2 regions of the Pseudomonas sp. GW821-FHT09C08 genome follow, and region 1 is predicted to be linked to the other one. Evidence: predicted binding sites of a transcription regulator. Region 1 holds the regulator's gene; the other holds the start of a gene.
The links. Region 1 encodes sigma-54, which starts transcription at its own class of promoters, with help from an activator protein. Its sites were predicted from a motif close to ANTGGCATNNANNTTGCTNT; they were not measured.
Positions count from the first base shown of each region.

Region 2: a site for sigma-54 is predicted at 2,063-2,082, ahead of flgB (flagellar basal body rod protein FlgB). Genes of this name have one in related genera too.

Region 1 covers NZ_JBWKPG010000007.1:237,455-248,133, forward strand. Annotated here, with positions in the region: gene rapZ (RNase adapter RapZ) at 1-847, opposite strand, end outside; gene ptsN (PTS IIA-like nitrogen regulatory protein PtsN) at 850-1,314, opposite strand; gene hpf (ribosome hibernation-promoting factor, HPF/YfiA family) at 1,325-1,630, opposite strand; gene AC07OJ_RS23810 (RNA polymerase factor sigma-54) at 1,706-3,199, opposite strand; gene lptB (LPS export ABC transporter ATP-binding protein) at 3,398-4,123, opposite strand; gene lptA (lipopolysaccharide transport periplasmic protein LptA) at 4,123-4,698, opposite strand; gene lptC (LPS export ABC transporter periplasmic protein LptC) at 4,685-5,257, opposite strand; gene AC07OJ_RS23830 (KdsC family phosphatase) at 5,266-5,790, opposite strand; gene AC07OJ_RS23835 (KpsF/GutQ family sugar-phosphate isomerase) at 5,791-6,765, opposite strand; gene AC07OJ_RS23840 (ATP-binding cassette domain-containing protein) at 7,077-7,886, shown strand; gene mlaE (lipid asymmetry maintenance ABC transporter permease subunit MlaE) at 7,886-8,683, shown strand; gene mlaD (outer membrane lipid asymmetry maintenance protein MlaD) at 8,683-9,150, shown strand; gene AC07OJ_RS23855 (MlaC/ttg2D family ABC transporter substrate-binding protein) at 9,162-9,809, shown strand; gene AC07OJ_RS23860 (STAS domain-containing protein) at 9,806-10,111, shown strand; gene AC07OJ_RS23865 (BolA family protein) at 10,226-10,465, shown strand; gene murA (UDP-N-acetylglucosamine 1-carboxyvinyltransferase) at 10,489-10,679, shown strand, end outside.
Region 2 covers NZ_JBWKPG010000004.1:149,795-160,473, reverse strand. Annotated here, with positions in the region: gene flgE (flagellar hook protein FlgE) at 1-393, opposite strand, end outside; gene flgD (flagellar hook assembly protein FlgD) at 425-1,150, opposite strand; gene flgC (flagellar basal body rod protein FlgC) at 1,166-1,609, opposite strand; gene flgB (flagellar basal body rod protein FlgB) at 1,613-2,020, opposite strand; gene AC07OJ_RS15355 (hypothetical protein) at 2,295-3,197, opposite strand; gene cheR (protein-glutamate O-methyltransferase CheR) at 3,418-4,245, opposite strand; gene AC07OJ_RS15345 (chemotaxis protein CheV) at 4,288-5,220, opposite strand; gene flgA (flagellar basal body P-ring formation chaperone FlgA) at 5,314-6,078, shown strand; gene flgM (flagellar biosynthesis anti-sigma factor FlgM) at 6,219-6,542, shown strand; gene AC07OJ_RS15330 (flagella synthesis protein FlgN) at 6,591-7,061, shown strand; gene AC07OJ_RS15325 (flagellar brake protein) at 7,158-7,907, shown strand; gene AC07OJ_RS15320 (MFS transporter) at 7,965-9,350, opposite strand; tRNA gene AC07OJ_RS15315 (tRNA-Arg) at 9,638-9,714, opposite strand; gene AC07OJ_RS15310 (hypothetical protein) at 10,041-10,268, shown strand; gene AC07OJ_RS15305 (PA3371 family protein) at 10,280-10,459, shown strand.

The sequences.
Region 1 (10,679 bases):
CGCGGTGGCGAACCTGGACGTTCTTGAGGGTTTGTTGCAGCACCTGGCCCAGGCGCTCGGTCAGGTAGACGGAACGGTGGTGGCCGCCGGTGCAGCCGATGGCGATGGTGACATAGGCGCGGTTGCTCGCGGCAAAGCGCGGCAGCCATTTGAGCAGGTAGCTGGAGATGTCCTGGAACATCTCCTCCACATCCGGCTGCGCTGCCAGGTAATCGGCCACCGGCTGATCCAGCCCGGACTGATCACGCAGTTCCGGTTTCCAATAGGGGTTGGGCAGGCAACGCACATCGAACACGAGGTCGGCGTCCACCGGCATGCCCCGCTTGAAGCCAAAAGACTCCACGAGAAATGCGGTGCCAGGCTCCGGCTGATTCAGCAGGCGCAGCTTGATGGCATCGCGCAGCTGGTACAGGTTGAGGCTGGTGGTGTTGATCTTGAGGTCGGCGAGGTCGATGATCGGCCCCAGCAACGTGGTCTCATCTTCGATGGCTTCAGCCAGCGAGCGATGAGGGCTGCTGAGCGGGTGGCGTCGGCGGGTTTCGGAGAAGCGCTTGAGCAGCGTCTCTTCGTCGGCGTCCAGGTACAGCACATCGCAATGAATGTGTTTGGCGCGCACTTCCTCGAGCAATTGCGGGAAGCGCTCAAGGTGGCTGGGCAGGTTGCGGGCGTCAATCGAAACAGCGACCAGGGGTTGCGCCAGTTCGGTGTGGATCAACGCACGTTCCGCCAATTCCGGCAGCAGGCCGGCGGGCAGGTTGTCGATGCAATAGAAACCGTTGTCCTCAAGAACATTGAGGGCGGTGCTTTTACCCGAGCCGGAGCGGCCGCTGACGATGATCAAACGCATGATTACTGCCCGTTTTGTTCATCCAGGACAACCTGATAGAGCGCCTCACTGGTGGCAGCGCTGCGCAGTTTGTCGCGTACTTCCTTGCGGTCGAGCATGCTGGCGATCTGCCGAAGCAGCTCCAGGTGCGCATCGGTGGCAGCCTGTGGGACCAGCAGTACAAACAGCAGGTCGACCGGGGCGCCGTCGATGGCGTCGAAATCGATAGGTTTTTCCATGTGCAGCAAGGCGCTGACAGGTGTTTCACAGCCTTGCAGGCGGCAGTGTGGAATGGCGATGCCGTTACCAAAACCGGTCGAACCCAGTTTTTCACGGGCGATCAGCGACTCATAGACAACTTGCTCATCCAATTCAGGCACTTGGCCATGGATCAGTTTGGCAATTTCTTCGAGGGCTTTCTTTTTGCTGCCGCCCGGCACGTTCACGAGGGAACGGCCGGGGGTCAGGATGGTTTCAAGTCGGATCATGGGGGGAGAGTTAACGACCTGTACCTTGCATCAGGTGCAGATTCTTTTCCTTATGCTTTATGAGTTGGCGGTCCAGCTTGTCGTAGAGCGAGTCGATCGCCGCGTACATGTCCTCATGTTCCGCATTGGCGACGAGCTTGGCATTCGGTACGTGCAGGGTGGCCTCGATTTTCTGCTTGAGCTTATCGACCTCCATGATGACCTGCACGTTGGTGATCTTGTCAAAATGCCCCGCAAGTTTGTTCAACTTGCTCTCGGTGTACTCACGCAGGGGCTTGGTGACTTCCAGCTGGTGTCCACTGATGTTGACTTGCATACAGCTTCTCCTTCGTTGCCAGTGCATAAAGCGGCAGGCCGGGGTGCCTGCCACTGGAACGCTTTGGCCCGCCCGTCACATCAAACGCTTTCGCTCGCTGGAAGGCGCGATCCCAAGGGATTCGCGGTACTTGGCGACGGTTCGACGGGCGACCTGAATGCCTTGTGCCTCCAGTAAACCAGCGATCTTGCTGTCACTCAACGGCTTTTTCTGATTTTCCGCGGCAACCAGTTTTTTGATGATCGCGCGAATCGCCGTGGACGAGCATTCGCCGCCTTCAGAGGTGCTGACATGGCTGGAGAAAAAGTATTTCAGCTCATATATACCGCGTGGGGTATGCATGAATTTTTGCGTGGTCACCCGCGAGATCGTCGATTCGTGCATGCCCACCGCCTCGGCGATGTCGTGCAGGACCAGCGGTTTCATTGCTTCGTCGCCATATTCCAGGAAGCCGCGCTGATGCTCGACGATCTGGGTGGCGACTTTCATCAGGGTTTCGTTGCGGCTTTGCAGGCTCTTGATGAACCAGCGCGCTTCCTGCAATTGGTTGCGCATGAAGGTGTTGTCGGCGCTGGTGTCGGCGCGGCGCACAAAACCGGCATATTGCGGGTTGACCCGCAGGCGTGGCACGGATTCCTGGTTCAGCTCCACCAGCCAGCGCTCGTTGTCCTTGCGCACGATCACGTCAGGCACCACGTATTCGGCTTCGCTGGACTCGATCTGCGAGCCCGGACGCGGGTTGAGGCTCTGCACCAGCTCGATGACCTGGCGCAGGTCGTCTTCCTTGAGCTTCATGCGGCGCATCAGCTGGCTGTAGTCGCGGCTGCCGAGCAGGTCGATATAGTCGGTCACCAGGCGCTGGGCCTCGACCAGCCAAGGGGTCTTGGCTGGCAGTTGGCGCAGTTGCAGCAACAGGCATTCACTGAGGGTGCGCGCGCCAATGCCGGCGGGCTCGAACTGCTGGATGCGGTGCAGGACGGCTTCAATCTCGTCCAGCTCGATATCCAGCTCCGGATCGAAGGCTTCGAGGATCTCTTCGAGCGTTTCGTCCAGATAACCCTGGTTATTGATGCAGTCGATCAGGGTCACGGCGATCAGGCGATCGGTGTCCGACATCGGCGCCAGGTTCAGTTGCCACAGCAGATGGCTCTGCAGGCTCTCGCCGGCTGAGGTGCGCGTGGTGAAGTCCCATTCGTCATCGTCGTTACTGGGCAGGCTGCTGGCGCTGGTCTGGTAGACGTCTTCCCAGGCGGTGTCCACGGGAAGTTCGTTGGGGATGCGTTCGTTCCAGTCGCCTTCCTCAAGGTTATCCACCGTTGGGGCGGTTTCCTGGTAGGAGGGTTCCTGCACGTCGGAATTGGGTTTTTGCTCGATGTTGTCGGCCAGCGGGTCTGCATTATCGAAGTCGTCGCCTTCTTCCTGGCGTTCGAGCATCGGATTGGACTCCAGGGCCTCCTGGATTTCCTGTTGCAGGTCCAGGGTCGACAATTGGAGCAGGCGGATGGCCTGTTGCAGCTGCGGTGTCATCGTCAGCTGCTGGCCCATTCTCAGGACTAGCGATGGTTTCATGGCAGGGGCTTAACACCTTATTCGCCGGCGCAATGCGCCATCCACGACAGGGCGCGTGAGCGCCAAACATAAGCAAATTATATGCCTGATATCGGGGGCTTTGCCTAGAGCGCGGTAACAATAAAAATCCGGAGGTTTTCATTGACTCCCGCGCACCTTGGCGAACGGCCTGCCACCGCCTTTTTCAAACAGGCAGGCTTACAGGCGGAACTCGTGACCCAGGTACACTTCCTTGACCAGTTCGTTGGCCAGGATAGTGGCGGAGTCGCCTTCGGCGATCAGCTGGCCATCGTTGACGATATACGCGGTTTCGCAGATATCGAGGGTCTCACGGACGTTGTGGTCAGTGATCAATACGCCAATGCCCTTGGCCTTGAGGTGGTGGATGATCTGCTTGATATCACCCACCGAGATCGGGTCGACACCGGCAAACGGTTCGTCCAGCAGGATGAACTTGGGTGCAGTGGCCAGCGCCCGGGCGATTTCCACGCGGCGACGCTCACCACCGGACAGGCTCATGCCGAGGTTGTCGCGGATGTGGTTGATATGGAATTCCTGCAGCAGGCTTTCCAGCTCCTTGCGACGGCCGTCACGGTCGAGTTCCTTGCGGGTCTCGAGGATCGCCATGATGTTGTCGGAGACCGACAGCTTGCGGAAGATCGACGCTTCTTGCGGAAGATAGCCAATGCCCGCACGGGCGCGGCCGTGCATCGGCTGGTGGCTGACGTCGAGGTCGTCGATCAGGACGCGACCCTGGTCCGCCTGGACCAGGCCGACGATCATGTAGAAGCAGGTAGTCTTGCCGGCGCCGTTGGGGCCGAGCAAGCCGACGATCTGGCCGCTGTCGATCGACAGGCTGACGTCGCGCACGACCTGGCGGCTTTTATAAGCCTTGGCCAGATGCTGGGCTTTCAGGGTTGCCATTAGTTCGCCTTCTTCGCATCGGGTTTAGGCGCAGGCTGGGCAGCGCCGTCTTTCTTCTTCGGCTGGATAACCATGTCGATGCGTGGACGCGGTGCGCTGAGCTTGCTGCCCGTGGCGCGGCCGGCGTTGGCGACCTGCTTCACGGTGTCATAGGTGATTTTTTCACCTTCCGTGGAGTTGCCGTCAGGGCTGAGCACCTTGGCCTGGTCGATCAGCACGATGCGATTCTGCTGGGCGTGATACTGGATGGTCTTGCCATAGCCTTTCATCGGGCCGGTATCGGTCGCGGACTGCTTCTGTTCGAAGTAAGCCAGGTTGCCCACTGACGTCACCACGTCGATGTCGCCGGATTGGGTGCGAGTCAGCGTCACCGTGTTGCCGGTGATCTTCATCGAGCCTTGGGTGATGATCACGCCGCCGGTGTAGGTGGCGACGCCTTGCTTGTCATCCAGTTGCGCATCGTCGGCCGAGATGTGGATCGGTTGCTGGCTATCGTTCGGCAGAGCCCAGGCGCTCACGCTTCCCAGTGCTGCGCCCAGACCGAGCAAAATAGGGAGAGTTTTAACGAGCCTCATACTGTCCTCTTACGTTCGATAGCAGGTGTATCCTGCTTTCTTTCAAATACGCTTTCATTCCCTTGCCAGTCGATACACCGCCAGCGCCGTCGATTCTAACGTCTTGCTCGGTCTGCGCATATTGCTTCTGCGGGAATACGGTCATGCGACTGCTGGTAATCACGGTGTCGCGGTTTTTCGCATCGGTGCGTGCAACACGTACCGAGTCGATCAGTTCTACCTGGGTGCCGTCCGGGTTGACCTCGCCACGCTTGCTGGTGACGTGCCATGGAAACTCGGTGCCACGGTAGATGTTCATGTCCGGGTTGGTCAGCAGGGTCACTTCGGTGGCCTTCAAATGCTCGACCTTGTCCGACGTCATCTCGTACTGCACCTTGCCATCGGGCAGGAACTGCACGCTCTTGGCATTGATGGCGTAGTAGTCGATAGCCCCTTCGTCGACCTGCGCAGCAGGCTGGTCGAGAAAGCGCTCCGGGCTGATATTCCAGTAGCCCACCGCCAGGAACAGCGCGGCGATGACCCCGAATAGCAGGAAGTTGCGAATCTTTTTACTCAGCATAAAACGCTCTATAAGTAGGCGGCGTGGGCCGCTTCAAGGCTGCCCTGGGCACGCAGGATCAGCTCGCAGAACTCGCGGGCGGCACCTTCGCCACCACGCGCGGTGGTGATGCCATGGGCGTGCTCGCGGACAAAGGCCGCCGCATTGGCGACGGCCATGCCCAGGCCCACTCGGCGAATGACCGGCAGGTCAGGCAGGTCATCGCCCAAGTAGGCGACCTGCTCATAGCTTAGGTTGAGTTGGCCAAGAAGCTCGTCCAGGACCACCAGTTTATCCTCGCGGCCCTGATACAGGTGAGGAATCCCCAGGTTTTGTGCGCGGCGTTCCACAACGGGAGTCTTTCTGCCGCTGATAATCGCGGTTTGCACGCCCGCTGCCATCAGCATCTTGATGCCTTGGCCGTCGAGGGTGTTGAACGTCTTGAATTCGCTGCCGTCTTCGAGGAAGTACAGGCGGCCATCGGTCAGCACGCCGTCAACGTCGAAAATCGCGAGCTTGATGTTTTTGCCGCGTTGCAACAGGTCGCTGGTCATTTACATCACTCCTGCACGCAGCAAGTCGTGCATGTTCAGGGCGCCGATCGGGCGGTCGTCGGCATTGACCACCACCAGTGCGCCAATCTTGTGGTCTTCCATGATCTTCAGGGCTTCGGCGGCCAGCATGTCAGGGCGCGCGGTCTTGCCATGGGGTGTCATCACGGCATCGATGGTCGCTGTATGGATGTCGATGGTGCGGTCCAGGGTGCGGCGCAGGTCGCCGTCGGTGAAGACCCCGGCCAGGCGCCCGTCGGCTTCCAGGATGACCGTCATGCCCAGGCCCTTGCGGGTCATTTCCATCAGCGCGTCCTTCAGCAGAGTGCCGCGCGGGACGTGGGGCAATTCATCGCCCGAATGCATGACGTTTTCCACTTTGAGCAGCAGGCGCCGGCCCAGGGCGCCGCCTGGGTGGGAAAATGCGAAGTCTTCCGCGGTAAAACCACGTGCTTCGAGCAATGCCACGGCGAGCGCATCGCCCATCACCAGGGCCGCGGTGGTGGAGGAGGTCGGCGCCAGGTTCAGCGGGCAGGCTTCATGGGCCACGTGAACATTGAGGTTCACTTCGGCGGCCTTGGCCAGCGTCGACTCCGGGTTGCCGGTGATGCTGATCATCTGGATGCCGAGGCGCTTGATCAGCGGCAGCAGGGTCACGATTTCGTTGGTGGTGCCGGAGTTGGACAGTGCCAGGATGATGTCATCCTTGGTGATCATGCCCATGTCGCCGTGGCTGGCTTCGGCCGGGTGCACGAAAAATGCGGTGGTCCCGGTGCTGGCCAGGGTCGCGGCGATCTTGTTGCCGACGTGACCCGATTTGCCCATGCCGACCACGACAACGCGGCCCTTGCTGGCCAGAATCATCTCGCAAGCGCGTACGAAATCCGCGTCGATATGCGCCAGCAAGCCTTCCACGGCTTCAAGCTCTAGGCGGATGGTGCGTTGTGCGGATTGAATAAGGTCGCTGGATTGGCTCATGTCTGAAATCGTATAGCCTGACGAAAAGTCGGCGATTATAACGGTAATGATCGATTCCCTCACGCAAGTTCGTCAGGCTTTATTCACCTGATGCCTGAGATTCCTTCTTCAGTAACACAGCCGGCAACGTTTTTTCGCTGTCCCCAATCTGAACAAGCGCAGTTCCGGCCTTGGGCGCGTTGTACCAGCAGTGATATAGTTCGCCGCCAGTTCGGTCCGCCCAGCCCATGTGGCTATCAATTGCGCAATCGTTGCAAACGTTTGTCGCAAGCGTGGTGTCTGAGTGAGAGGCTGCATCCCAAGGAGTTTAGATGAGTGCCGATAACGCCTACGCGGTCGAGCTGAAGGGACTGACCTTCAAGCGCGGGACGCGCAGCATCTTTGAGAACGTCGATATTCGCATTCCCCGCGGCAAGGTCACGGGCATCATGGGGCCTTCCGGTTGCGGCAAGACCACCCTGTTGCGCCTGATGGGCATGCAATTGCGTCCCAGCGCCGGCGAAGTGTGGGTCAACGGCCAGAATCTGCCGACGCTGTCGCGCAGCGATCTGTTCGATGCGCGCAAGCACATGGGGGTGCTGTTCCAGAGCGGCGCGCTGTTCACCGACCTCGATGTGTTCGAGAACGTGGCCTTTCCGCTGCGGGTGCATACGCAGCTGTCTGACGAAATGATTCGTGACATCGTGTTGCTGAAGCTGCAGGCCGTCGGCCTTCGCGGTGCCATCGACCTGATGCCCGACGAACTGTCCGGCGGCATGAAGCGCCGGGTCGCCCTGGCGCGCGCGATTGCCCTCGATCCGCAGATCCTCATGTACGACGAGCCCTTCGTCGGCCAGGACCCGATCGCCATGGGGGTGCTGGTACGCCTGATTCGCCTGCTCAACGACGCCCTCGGCATCACCAGCATCGTGGTGTCCCACGACCTTGCAGAAACCGCGAGCATTGCCGATTACCTCTATGTAGTTGGCGATGGCCAGGTACTGGGCCAGGGCACGCCAGAAGAACTGATGAACGCAGACAATCCGCGCATTCGCCAATTCATGACCGGCGATCCCGATGGCCCGGTGCCTTTTCACTTTCCGGCAGCGGATTACCGCTCAGATCTTCTGGGGAAGCGCTGATGCGCAAGACATCTCTTATCGAAAAGGTCCGCCTTTTCGGTCGCTCCGGCATCGACATTGTCGAAGTCCTGGGCCGCTCGACGATTTTCCTGTTCCACGCCTTGCTCGGCCGCGGCGGCATCGGTGGCGGCTTTGGCCTGCTGGTCAAGCAACTGCATGCCGTGGGCGTCATGTCCCTGGTGATCATCGTGGTCTCCGGTGTGTTCATCGGCATGGTGCTGGCGCTGCAGGGCTTCAATATCCTCTCCAGCTACGGTTCGGAGCAGGCGGTAGGGCAGATGGTTGCCCTGACGTTGCTGCGTGAACTCGGGCCGGTGGTTACCGCGCTGCTGTTCGCGGGGCGTGCGGGTTCGGCGCTGACGGCTGAAATCGGCAACATGAAGTCCACCGAGCAGTTGTCCAGCCTGGAAATGATCGGCGTGGACCCGCTCAAGTACATTGTTGCCCCGCGCCTGTGGGCCGGCTTCATTTCCCTGCCATTGCTGGCGATGATCTTCAGCGTGGTGGGTATCTGGGGCGGTTCGTGGGTGGCGGTGGACTGGCTGGGCGTCTATGACGGTTCCTACTGGGCCAACATGCAGAACAGCGTGACCTTCAGCGGCGACGTGCTCAACGGCATCATAAAAAGCATCGTCTTCGCCTTTGTAGTGACCTGGATCGCCGTATTCCAAGGCTACGACTGTGAGCCCACTTCAGAAGGGATCAGTCGCGCCACCACCAAGACCGTTGTGTACGCCTCGCTGGCGGTACTGGGCCTTGACTTCATTTTGACCGCCTTGATGTTTGGAGATTTCTGATGCAAAACCGCACTGTGGAAATCGGTGTCGGCCTTTTCTTGCTGGCTGGCATCCTGGCTTTATTGTTGCTGGCCCTGCGAGTCAGTGGTCTTTCGGCGAGCCCCACCGCCGACACTTATAAACTTTACGCGTACTTCGACAATATCGCCGGTTTGACTGTCAGAGCTAAAGTGACCATGGCCGGTGTCACCATCGGCAAGGTCACGGCAATCGATCTGGATCGCGACAGCTTCACCGGTCGAGTGACGATGCAACTGGACAAGAAGGTAGATAATCTGCCGACCGACTCCACTGCATCTATCCTCACTGCGGGTCTGCTGGGCGAGAAGTACATCGGTGTCAGCGTGGGCGGGGAAACAGCCTTGCTCAAGGATGGCTCGACAATCCACGACACACAGTCGTCGTTGGTACTTGAAGACCTGATCGGTAAATTCCTGCTCAATACGGTCAATAAAGACGCCAAATGAGGAATCTGTACATGATCTCTACCTTGCGACGTGGCCTCCTGGTACTGCTGGCGGCGCTGCCGTTGATGGCTAACGCGGCGGGTTCTGCGCACGATCTGGTGCAGGACACGACCAACAAGATGCTGGCCGACCTGACTGCCCATAAAGAGCAGTACAAGCAGGATCCCAGCAAGTTCTACGACGCGCTCAACACCATCGTCGGCCCGGTTGTCGACGCCGAAGGTATTTCGCGCAGCATCATGACCGTCAAGTATTCGCGCAAGGCGACGCCTGCGCAGATGCAGACGTTCCAGGAAAACTTCAAGAAAGGCCTGTTCCAGTTCTACGGCAATGCACTGCTTGAGTACAACAACCAGGGCATCACCGTTGATCCAGCCAAGGATGAGTCGGGCGATCGCACCAGCGTTGGCATGACCGTCAAGGGCAACAACGGCGCGGTCTATCCTGTGCAGTACACCCTGGAGAAGGTCAACGGCGAGTGGAAACTGCGCAACGTGATCATCAACGGTATCAACATCGGCAAGCTGTTCCGTGACCAGTTCGCTGACGCGATGCAGCGCAATGGCAACGACCTGGACAAAACCATCAATGGTTGGGCCGGTGAAGTCGCCAAGGCCAAGGAAGAGACCGACAAAGCCGCCGGGAAGCCCGCGCAATGACCGAGTCGGCTGTTCGTCTCGGCGACGCTGGCGAGCTGTTCATCAGCGGCGTGCTGGATTACCGCACCGGGCCTGACCTGCGCAAGCAGGGCCAGGCGCTGATCAAGACCAGCACCGCGCCTGCACTGGTGCTGGATTGTTCGGCGGTGACCAAGTCCAGCAGTGTCGGTTTGTCGTTGCTGCTGTGCTTCATGCGCGATGCCGAGGCGGCCAAAAAGCCGGTCAGCATCCGTGCATTGCCCGAAGACATGCGTGAAATTGCCGAAGTTTCCGGTTTGACCGAACTGTTGGCGCATCCTTAATACACATTATTAAAGAAGCCCCCCGTCAGAGTCCTGCTATGCGGGGTTCGCAGGCGCGGGGCTTTTTTGTATGATGTGCGACCCGTGCGCACTGGGCGCCGATAGAGGTTGAGCATGCAGGCCCTAGAAGTTAAAAGCTTCCTTGAAGGAAAGCTGCCGGAAACGAACGTAGAAGTTGAAGGCGAAGGCTGCAACTTCCAGCTGAACGTGATTAGCGATGAACTGGCGGCATTGAGCCCGGTCAAGCGTCAACAGCAGGTCTATGCCCATTTGAACCCGTGGATCACCGATGGCAGCATCCACGCGGTCACTATGAAATTTTTCAGCCGCGCGGCCTGGGCCGAGCGCACCTGAGCCCCCAAGGCGTCGAGATTCTTATGGATAAATTGATTATTACCGGCGGTGCCCGCCTTGATGGCGAGATCCGCATCTCCGGTGCGAAAAACTCCGCCTTGCCGATCCTGGCAGCGACCCTGCTGTGCGATGGCCCGGTGACCGTGGCCAACCTGCCGCACCTGCATGACATCACCACCATGATCGAGCTGTTCGGTCGCATGGGCATTGAGCC
Region 2 (10,679 bases), on a different contig from region 1:
GGCGTCCGCCGCGTAGCCTTGCAGGCGCGAAGTACCGGTGTTGTTAGTGATGTAGCCATCTTTGTCGGCACGGAACGCACCGCTGCGGGTGTATTCCAGCGAGCCGTCGCTGCCCTTCTGCACGAAGAAGCCGCCACCCTGGATCGCCATGTCCAGGATACCGCCGCTGTTGTTGACGTCACCCTGGGTGAACTGCTGCGACACAGCCGCCAGGTTCACACCATTGCCGATGCTGTTCTGGCCGGTGCCCAGTTTGGAGGCGGCGTAGATGTCCGCGAATTCCGCACGGGACGACTTGAAGCCAGTGGTCGCGACGTTGGCGATGTTGTTGCCGGTCACGTCCAGTTGTTTGTTGGCCGCATAGAGGCCGCTAAGGCCGATATTAAAAGACATGTTTCTCTCCCTCTGCCGTATTTAGCCGGCTCTATGTACCGATAGTCTGAATTTGCGACAGCTTGACGCTGCCCATGCCACCTGCAAGGTTCAACAGCATTTCGCCGCCGGTCTTGCTCAACGTCACGCTGGTCACCGTCGCGGGCAGCGAGGTCGCCAGGGCTACCGAGTCGCCCTTGTCATTTTTGGTGGTGGCCGCGAAGGTGTAGGTACCTGCGGGGGCCACTTCACCTTTGTCGTTCTTGCCGTCCCAGATGAAGTCGGAGTTACCCGCGCTCTGGGCGCCCATGTCGATGGTGCGCACCACGTTGCCATCTTTGTCAGTGATCTTGATGGAGACGTTACCCACCGCAGAGGTCACCGCGACCGAACCGGTCATGCTCTTGCTTGTGTCCACCAGGGCCTTGTCGGTCTGGGTGATGATCGAGCGCCCGACCAGCGACGATGCCTGCAGCGCTTGCGAGGAGCTGAAGTTGCTCGAGATCGCATTCACCGAGTCGTTCAGGGTGTTGATGCCTTCCAGGCTGCTGAACTGCGCCAACTGGGCCACGAACGCGCCGTTGTCCTGGGGCGACAGCGGGTTCTGGTTTTTCAGCTGGGTCACCAGCAGTTGCAGGAATGCATCCTTGCCCAGCGACTGGTTGCCCGTCGCCGCCTTGGAGGCGTCACCGACGCTGCTGTTATCTGTAGCGGTCTTGACCTTGGAATTGAAAAGGTCCTGGACTGCCGTGTTGTTTGTCGTATCAACGATGGCCATTAGTGGCGCCCCTTATCACTGACCCAGGGTCAGGACCTTCTGCATCATGGTTTTGGCGGTGTTCATCATTTCCGCGTTGGTCTGGAACGAGCGGCTGGCGGAGATCATGTCTGCCATTTCCTCGACCACATTGACGTTCGGGTAGTAGACGTAGCCTTTTTCGTTCGCCGCCGGGTGATTCGGCTCGTAGCGGGCCTCCAGGTTGCTCTGGTCTTCCACCACACCGAGCACCTGCACGCCGGAACCTGCAGCGCCCTGGTCCTGGAACAGCGAATCGCTGCCGCCGCTCTGGCCGCCCTGGAACATGGTGGCGAACACCGGGTGACGGGCGCGGTAGGTCTGGTCAATGCTCGACGACACGGTCTCGGCGTTGGCGATGTTACTGGCGACGGTGTTCAAACGCGTGGTCTGCGCGCTCATGCCACTGCCGGCAATATTGAAAACACTGGACAGGGACATGGCTTACTCTCCACGCAGGGCTGACATCAGCCCTTTGAATTTACTGTTGAGCAGGGTGAAGCTGGCCTGGAAGTTCACCGAGTTCTCGGCGTAGGCCGATTGCTCCAGCTGGGCGTCGACGGTGTTCTGGTCGATCGATGGCTGCATCGGCGTGCGATACAGCAGCGACTCGTCACCATTGCCCAGGCCTTGCGCTTCGATATGACGGCTGTTGGTCATGTTCAAGGCGAAGGTGCCGTTCTTGGTCTTGTCCTGCTGTGCCGCGAGCACGGCGGAGAAGTCCAGGTCCCGAGCCTTGTAGTTCGGGGTGTCGGCGTTGGCAATGTTGTTGGCCAGGACTTCGGCACGCTGGGCGCGGAAGCCCAGGGCTTGTTCGTGGATACCGAGCGCTTTATCGAAGCTGATGCTCATGGCGGAAACCTTTAGGCTGACCTGCTGTTCGTTAACAGGGTTATAGCAAGGCTCATGCCAATAATTGAAAGCCCCTTAAATCAAGGGTTTAGAGGAAGGTTGCCGGTGGCAACAGCGCAAAAGCGGCAATGGATTTCCGCGAAGCGTCAGGAAAGCGGCAATGAGCATTGCCGTTTTTGCAGGGCCGAACAGCCGGGCGGTCAAAAAGCCGCCCGTGCACTGCGTGTCTGCGAGACCTGGAGATCCCCCACGTGCGCAATGCGGCAAGCAGTGATCAAGTCAAAACCAGTACATTGTCCGACCACTGGTTGCCGTTGGTGTCTGTGATTTTTCCGTGTGTAACAAGATTCCCCCTTTTTCCCCAGCGCTCTTCGACGCCCGCAATCACGGCCATCGAATGCCCCGTACCTGCTCCCCCAACATCTTTTTCTATAATGCCCACGCTGCCATTTCTCAATTCCTCAACGGTTCCTTTCCTGTAAAGCCCCTTGAAGCCCAGTCGGTCGAAAAGATCCTTGGTATATTCGCCGTTTTTCAGAGACGCCAGGGCTTTGGTGAAGTTTCCTTTCGAGCCTTCGTGATTATCGTACTCCGCCTGCTTGGCAGCGACTGCATAGGCAAAGGCCGCGTTATCGCGCGCAATAGGGTCACTGCCGTCAATCCCCGCGTCCTTCCTAACCTGCATATACTCCTCGTGGGTAAACTCCACGACCTTCCCATCGCGTTTGGTAACGCGATACCTGTCGCCGAGATCTTCCACCTTCGAAAAGAGGTCAGTTGGTTTCGAACCATAACGCGCGCTCAATGCCTTAATGCCTGAGATAGTGGCGCAGTTGCCATTTTGGCTCTGAAAAAACCCTCCAAAAATATCCTTTGCCTTGTTCCAGATTCCCCCACGCGCTTTACCAGGGAGGATAGCCGCGGGCGCGTCAGCAATTGAAGAGGATAGGCCGTTAGACAAATAGGCCCCGTAGCTATAGGTCTGCTGAGATGAACCATATTCGCTTGGGGAAAAATTGATGACTGGCGGCCTGGCGTCCTGAACGCCAAACACAGGCCCCGAACCAGTTTGTTGTGTTGCTGAACGCGCTACACGCGCAGCGGAAGGCTGTTGTTGAACAGCAGGATCAAAACCAGACCGTGCCGCAACGCGAGACTCCACCCAAATATTGTCCATAGACCTTCCCTCTACTATGAGCCGAAGAGGAATATTCAATCCCACTCGCACACCTGAAGTTTTGGAGGCGTAGGCACTTCACCCCCTTCCACAGGTTCGTGGAAAATGGCGAAACATGAGTTCCGGAAGGCTTACGCTCACCCGGGTATTCAGACTTGGCGCACAAAAAAAGAGAGCCCTTTGCGGGGCTCCCTTTTTTGTCGAAGCACACTTCAAACCGTCACTTGGCCTGGTAGATGATCCCAGGACTGCACTGCACCATCTGGTAATGATCGGGCAGGCCGTTCAGCGCTTCGGATGCGCCGAGGAACAGATAGCCACCGCGCTTGAGCGTGCCGTGGATGCGCAACAGGATGTCTTTCTTCACTTCGGCCGAGAAGTAGATCAGCACGTTGCGGCAGAACACCATGTCGAACTTGCCCAGGCTGGCGTAGCTGTCGAGCAGGTTGAACGAGCGAAACTCCACGCGGCTCTTGATCGGCGCCTTGACCGCCCAACGCCCGGCCCCTTTCGGGTCGAAGTAACGTTGCAGGCGCTCCTGGGACAAGCCACGGCCCAGGGCCAGGCTGTCGTACTCGCCGGTCTTGCAGTTGGTGAGCATGGTGCCGGACAGATCAGTGGCGACAATTTGCGCACCGGCCTTGAGCTGGCCCATGTTTGTCCGCTCGAACTCATCGATGGACATCGAGATCGAGTACGGTTCCTGCCCCGAGGAGCAGGCCGCCGACCAGATGCGCAGGCGCTGGCCCGGGCTGGCCTTGATGGCTTCCGGCAGCACCTTGCTCTTGAGCACTTCAAACGGATAGGTGTCGCGAAACCACAAGGTTTCGTTGGTGGTCATGGCATCGACCACCATTTCCTTGAGCCCGCTGCGCGGCTGGCCCTGGATGCGCTGGACCAACTCGCCCAGCGACTTGATGCCCTGCTGTTCCATCAGTTTGTTGAGACGGCTGGATACCAGGTACTGCTTGTTCTCACCGAGCAATATGCCACAGGCTTTTTCCAGGAAGACCCGGAACTGTTCGAAATCCAAATTACCCGTAGACAATGATACCGCCTCTTAAATCGTGTGACCGCCAGGGGACATCCCCTAGCCGTGATCTGCTGCCTTGATCCGGTCGACTACCCGGGCTGCCAGGTCATCAGGGCGGAATTTGGCCAGGAAGTCATCGGCACCGACCTTCTTGACCATCGCCTGATTGAATACACCCGACAACGAAGTATGCAGGATGATATGCAATTTTTGCATGCGTGGGTCATTGCGTATCTCGGCCGTGAGGGTGTAGCCGTCCATTTCCGGCATCTCGATGTCAGAGATCATCATCAAGAATTCTTCTTCCGGCTTCTTGCCTTCGTCCACCAGCTTGCGCAGGTAATCCAGCGCCTGGCGACCATCATTGAGCGCCACCACCTCCACACCGACGGTCTGCAGGCAACGGGTCACCTGCTTGCGCGCCACCGAGGAGTCGTCCACCGTCAGCACCCGCAAGGAAATCGCCTTGTGTGCCGTCTCGGCGTCCACCACACCCACGGAAATCGATTCCGAGGTCGGCGCCACTTCGGCGAGGATCTTCTCCACGTCGATGATTTCCACCAACTGGTTATCGACCCGCGTCACCGCCGTGAGGTAGTGATCGCGGCCAGTGCCCTTGGGCGGCGGATGGATCTCTTCCCAATTCATGTTGACGATGCGCTCCACCGAGCGCACCAGGAAACCCTGGGTCTTGGTGTTGTACTCGGTAATGATCACGAAAGGATTCTCGCGGTCCTGCAGGGCCGGCGAACCGGTGGCCAGCGCCAAGTCGAGAATCGGGATGGTCGCGCCGCGGATGTTGGCGACGCCGCACACCACGGGACTGGACTTGGGCATGATCGTCAGCTTGGGGCACTGCAACACTTCCCGCACCTTGAACACGTTGATGCCATACAACTGTTTGCCATCCAGGCGAAAAAGCAACAACTCCAGGCGATTCTGCCCTACCAGCTGTGTCCGCTGGTTTACTGAATCCATTACTCCTGCCATGCCTTTACTCCTACGCTAAAACCTTTGGCCTGTTCCCTAAAGGGCAGACGCGCACCCAACACTAAACGGCACGGGCTTTGCAATTTACAGATCATGGATATTAAAACGACAGTTTCCCGACGCCCCGGCTTCCCACGGTACTGCAGATTGCTCTGCGTCTCGATGGCATTGCTCGCCTTGAGCCTGGGAACCACGGCCCGCGCCGATAACGTCACCTTGCCTGATCTACTTATCGGCGTCACTCAGGGCTTTCTTGAGTTCACTGTAGAAGATTATCTGGCGACCACCCAGACACCCGGGCGTTATGAAATCCAGGTCAGCCAGCTCGATCCGCGCCTGCGCATGCCAATTTGCGACAAGGAATTGACAGCCACCCTGGAAAGTCCCGCCCAGCCCATCGGCCGCGTGACGGTGAAAGTTCGCTGCGAAGGCGCCTCGCCCTGGACCGTGTTCGTGCCGGCGCAGGTCAAATTGTTCCGCGATGTGGTGGTGGTGGCCCGCCCGCTGAAACGCACCGGCATCATCGGTTTCGAGGACGTTGTCCTGCGTGAACGCGACATCAGCATGATCAATCAGGGTTACCTGACCTCCCTCGACCAGGCCGTCGGACAGAAATTGACCCGACCAGTGGTCACCGACCAGGTCATTACCCTGGTGCACCTGGAGCAGGCGGAGGTGATCCGCAAGGGCGATCAGGTGGTGATTTCCGCCAGCAGCGGCGCGCTGCAGGTAAAGATGCCAGGCGAGGCGCTGTCCAATGGCGGCATGAGCGAGCAGATCCGGGTGAAGAACCTCAACTCGAACCGGGTGATCAAGGCGCGGGTGACGGCACCCGGCCAAGTGGAGGTGGCTTTATAGACCGCTGGTATCGGACGCCGGCTTTTCCTACACTGTGGGTTGGGTGCCGGCCTGTGCAGTTTATTGTCAATTGCGCCTAAAGTTTGTCCGGGTATGGCCGAAAACATGGCAAGCGTCCAAATACCCAGAGGTTTTTTATCATGGTCATCGATTTCAGTCGTTTGAATAACACCCCGGCAACGTCAGGCCCTACGCGTACCACCGGTACCAAGGACAGCGTAGAAGCCAAGGCCCAGCCACTGCCCGCGAAGGCAGAACAGGCGAGCGCCAGCCAGAGCGGGGAATCCGTACACCTGAGCAATGAGGCTCAACAGTTGCAGAAGGTCACTGACTCGCTGCGCGATCAACCGGTAGTCAATAAAGCCCGTGTGGCCGAATTGAAACAGGCAATCGCCGATGGCAGCTATAAAGTCGACAGCAACCGTGTAGCCAGCAAGCTGCTTAATTTCGAAGCCGAGCGCTAGGCACAGGCCTGCGCCGGGCTTTTGGACGCTTAAACCCCAAGGCCAGCCATGCATCACGACGAACATTTGCTTCAACTGATCATTGATGATCTAGCGCCGACGCAACATTTGCTCGAGCTGCTGAAAGAAGAATCCCTGGCACTCTTCGGCCGGGACATGCCCTTGCTGGAAGAAATTCTGGCGCGCAAACAATCGCTGATTGTCCTGCTGGAACAGCACGGCAAAAAACGCAGCGAAATCCTCATCAGCCTCGGCCTGCCGGCAGACCATGATGGCCTGGCACAATTGGCCAGCCACTCCTCGGTCGGCGATCAATTGCTGGCCCAGAGCAAAGAACTCAATCAATTGCTCGCCCAGTGCCAGGAAGCCAACCTGCTCAACGGTCAGTCGATCCAGCTTCAGCAAGCTACGACCGCCAACCAGTTGCGTATACTTCACGGCGGTGAGCCTCCGGCGCTTTACAACGCCCAGGGATCCACCTCGCGCCTGGTCAAGCCAAGCACCCGCAGCCAAGCCTGATGCCCGTTTACCGCGCGGCCTATCCAAGTCGCGCCACATACTGGCAAAATGCCTGCTCTTGCGTGTAGTCGTATTTTGTCTGGAGATGGAAGAACCGTGTTCAACGCCCTTAATGCGGAAGATGCCCCGCAGCCACCCAAGGTCCTCACCACGCCTCTGGAAATCGCCGGCACCTTGCGGATGCTGCAAGAAAGCCATGACCCGCTGATCATCACCTTCCACGAACGCAGCCAACGCTTCCAGAGTTACCTGGTGGATGTCGACCGCGAGGGCGGCACCCTGGCCCTGGATGAAATGATCCCGCGTGACGGCGAACGCCACCTGGAAAACGGTGAGCCGTTCCGCATCGAAGGCTTCCACGACGGCGTGCGTGTTGCGTGGGAAAGCAACGGCGCCATGAGCATCAGCGAAAAGGACGGCCACCGCATCTACACCGGCAGCTTGCCCGACGAGGTGGTTTACCATCAGCGTCGCAACGCTTTCCGGGCCGCCTTGAAGCTGGCCCAACTGGTCAACATCGAACTGGGCGGCGAGAAACTCAAGGCGCCGATCAGTGGCAAATTGCTGGATATTTCCGCCACCGGCTGCAAACTGCGCTTTGATGGCGATATTTCCGAGCGCCTGCAATTGGGCCAGGTCTACGACCGCTTCATCGCCGCCCTGCCCTTTGGCAGCATGACCACCTCGGTCGAGCTGCGTTACCTGCACTTCGAAGAGAAGATCAACACCACCTTCGCCGGCGTGCGCTTCCACAACATGAGTGGCTTGGTGCAGCGCCAGGTCGAGCGTTTCGTCTACCAGCTGCAACGCGAAGCACGCCGCTTCGATAAAGACGACGACTTTTAAAGCTTGGCGTCATAAAAAAACGGGCAGATCCTGATGGGATCTGCCCGTTTTTTGTTTTCAGGGGCGTGCCCTGCTCAAATCATGGGGATGCTCGTCCGGGTCGAGCGGATCGACTGGTGCCTCGACCACCGATTCATCAGCGGGAGACTCGGGCTCGATTTCAGGCTCTGGTTCAGGTACGGATACCTGCATCTGCTCCTGCACCACCTGTTCATCCACCCGCGGATCAAGGGCAGCCACCAACGGCGAGCTGGACATGCTGTCGGGCATCGCCACGTGGTGCAAGGGTGCGTCGTCCACCTGGTGCAGGTTGGTCACGGCTTTCGGCCGGATACGCCATACCAGGATCAGCGCACACAGGCTGAAAAACGCGTACAGCATGTGGCTGCCGAACATCTTCATCACCACACCCGCCAGCAGCGGCCCGACACTGGCGCCGACGCCGTAGGTCACCAGCAACATGGCGGTGAGCGACACGCGACGATCGCCTTCCACATGGTCATTGGAGAACGCCACGGCCAGCGGGTACAGGCAAAACTGCACCAGGGAACACACGAAGCCTGCCACGAACAGCACTTCCAGCGGCACCTGGGTCATTACCGCCAAGGGCAACGCCGCCACCGCCAGGCACAACGCAAAGCAACGGATCAACAGCGCGCGGTCGTAGCGGTCCGACAGCCAACCCAGCGGCCACTGCACCACCAGGCCGGCAAAAATGCAGCTACCCATGAACAGGCCCACCTGCTCTGTCGTCAGCCCTTGCTGAGAGGCATAGAGCGGCGCCAGGCCGTAGAACGAACCGACGATCAACCCGGCGCCCAGCACGGTACTCAGCGACTGCGGCACGCGCTTGATAAAGAAGCGCGGCTCCATCGGCGCCGGATGCAGGGGCGCCGGGTGAATGCGGCGAGTCATGGCCACCGGCACCAGGCACAAGGCAAAACACAGCGCGACCAGCATCAGCAATTCGAGGCCGAGCTGGGGGTGCATGACCAGGATCAGTTGACCGAGGACCAGCCCCAGGTAGGACGCGATCATATAGCCGCTGAACACCACGCCACGTTGCTTGGCGTCCGCCTGCTCGTTGAGCCAGCTCTCGATGACCATGTACTGGCACATCATCCCCAGGCCCACGATCGTACGCAGCACGATCCAGGCCGGCAGCCAATCGATCAAGCCATGGCCCAGCACCGCCGCCCCGACGATCCCGGCACAGGTGGCATAGGCACGGATATGCCCGACCCGGCCAATCAGGCGATGCCCGATCTTGCCGCCCAGCACCAGGCCAAAGTAGTTGGCTGCCATCAACGCACCCACCCACAGGCTGTCGACATGGTCGGCCGCCAGGCGCAGGGCCAGGTAAGTACTGAGCAGGCCGGAGCCGATCAGCATCATCAAGGAGGCGAAATAAAGGGCTCGAAAAGATTTCCAGATCTGGCGCATCGGCGTTCCGAGCGGCTCCTTGCGGTAAGAGACAGGGCTATCGGCATGATAGTCCGGGGTTGCAGGTTCCGGACAGGCGAATGGCGCTGTTTCCGGGGATTATTTTGCTTCACGGTTCAGACGCTGCCGGAGGGTATGCAAGGTACAGCGTTGCGAAAAATAGCCGGCGGCACCTGCTGTGAACCTCGATCGGCGGCAAGGTTCGACTGAAGTGTGAAAAGCCCCGGCGCGCACAAAAAAGCCCCGCCAGCAGGTGCTGTACGGGGCTTGTTTGTGAACTGCGAATCTGGTGTCCCAGGGCCGGTTCGAACGGCCAACCTTCCCCTTAGGAGGGGGATGCTCTATCCAATTGAGCTACTGGGACCAATGACATCCATCAGGCCAGGGGCGCTGCGACGGACGGCGTGCATGTTAACGGCCGAGGTAGGTTTTGTCATGTCGTCCGTTGGCTTTTTGAATGTAGGCCAATCCTTGCCTGGCGCAATGCAGTTTCGGCCCGTAAACACGGGCACTTGGGCGCCATCGTGCAAAATGCACTCCCTCAAAATGCCAGCATTGCAAATTGCAACCTTTCAGCGTTTTAAAGTAGACTCAAGCCATTGATTTTATTGAAATAATAGATTGGCACGAGACCTGCAATACTTCTCCTACAAACCCCTTCAGCCACGGCGTTAAGCGGAGAACATGACCATGAACAGTGCCCTTCTGTTAGCCCTCAACACCGTAGCCCTGGCTGCACTGGTGATGTTTCATTTCCAATCGACCGGCAGCAACGACCCGGCCCAGATCAGCCAGGCGGTGCCACACCATCTGCAGCAACGTCCGCAATTGGCGGTGATGACACCCAACGCGCAATCGCCAGTGCGCCTGACCCAAGGCACCCAAGCGGCGCCTGCCTCCGAACACTGGGTTTTCTGAGGAAACAACTGATGACCAAATCTGCCTGGCTGTTCCTGTGCTTGACCGTCGCCACTGGCATCCTGGGTCTGGGTGCCGAGTCCCAGGACGGGCAAACCACCGCCTTTGTTGCGGCTGGCATCTGCGCAAGCCTGCTGCTGCTGACGCTCATCGTCGGCCGCAAAATCAAGTTTGACCCGGTGCTACGCTAACCCCCTCTCGCATCGCCCCCCGCCTACCTTATGTCGCCTCGTCCTAGTAAATCGGCAAATTGCCACTAGTCTTAAAGATAAGGGCAAAAGGCCACTTTGCTATACGATGTGCGGCCTTAAACCCTGTGGTGGCCTGGACTTACGGGAAGTTCCCTGGCGGGATCACTCGTGCAGAAGTTTTCCAACCAGTCCGCAAAAATGCAAATGAGTGCTGGCATAA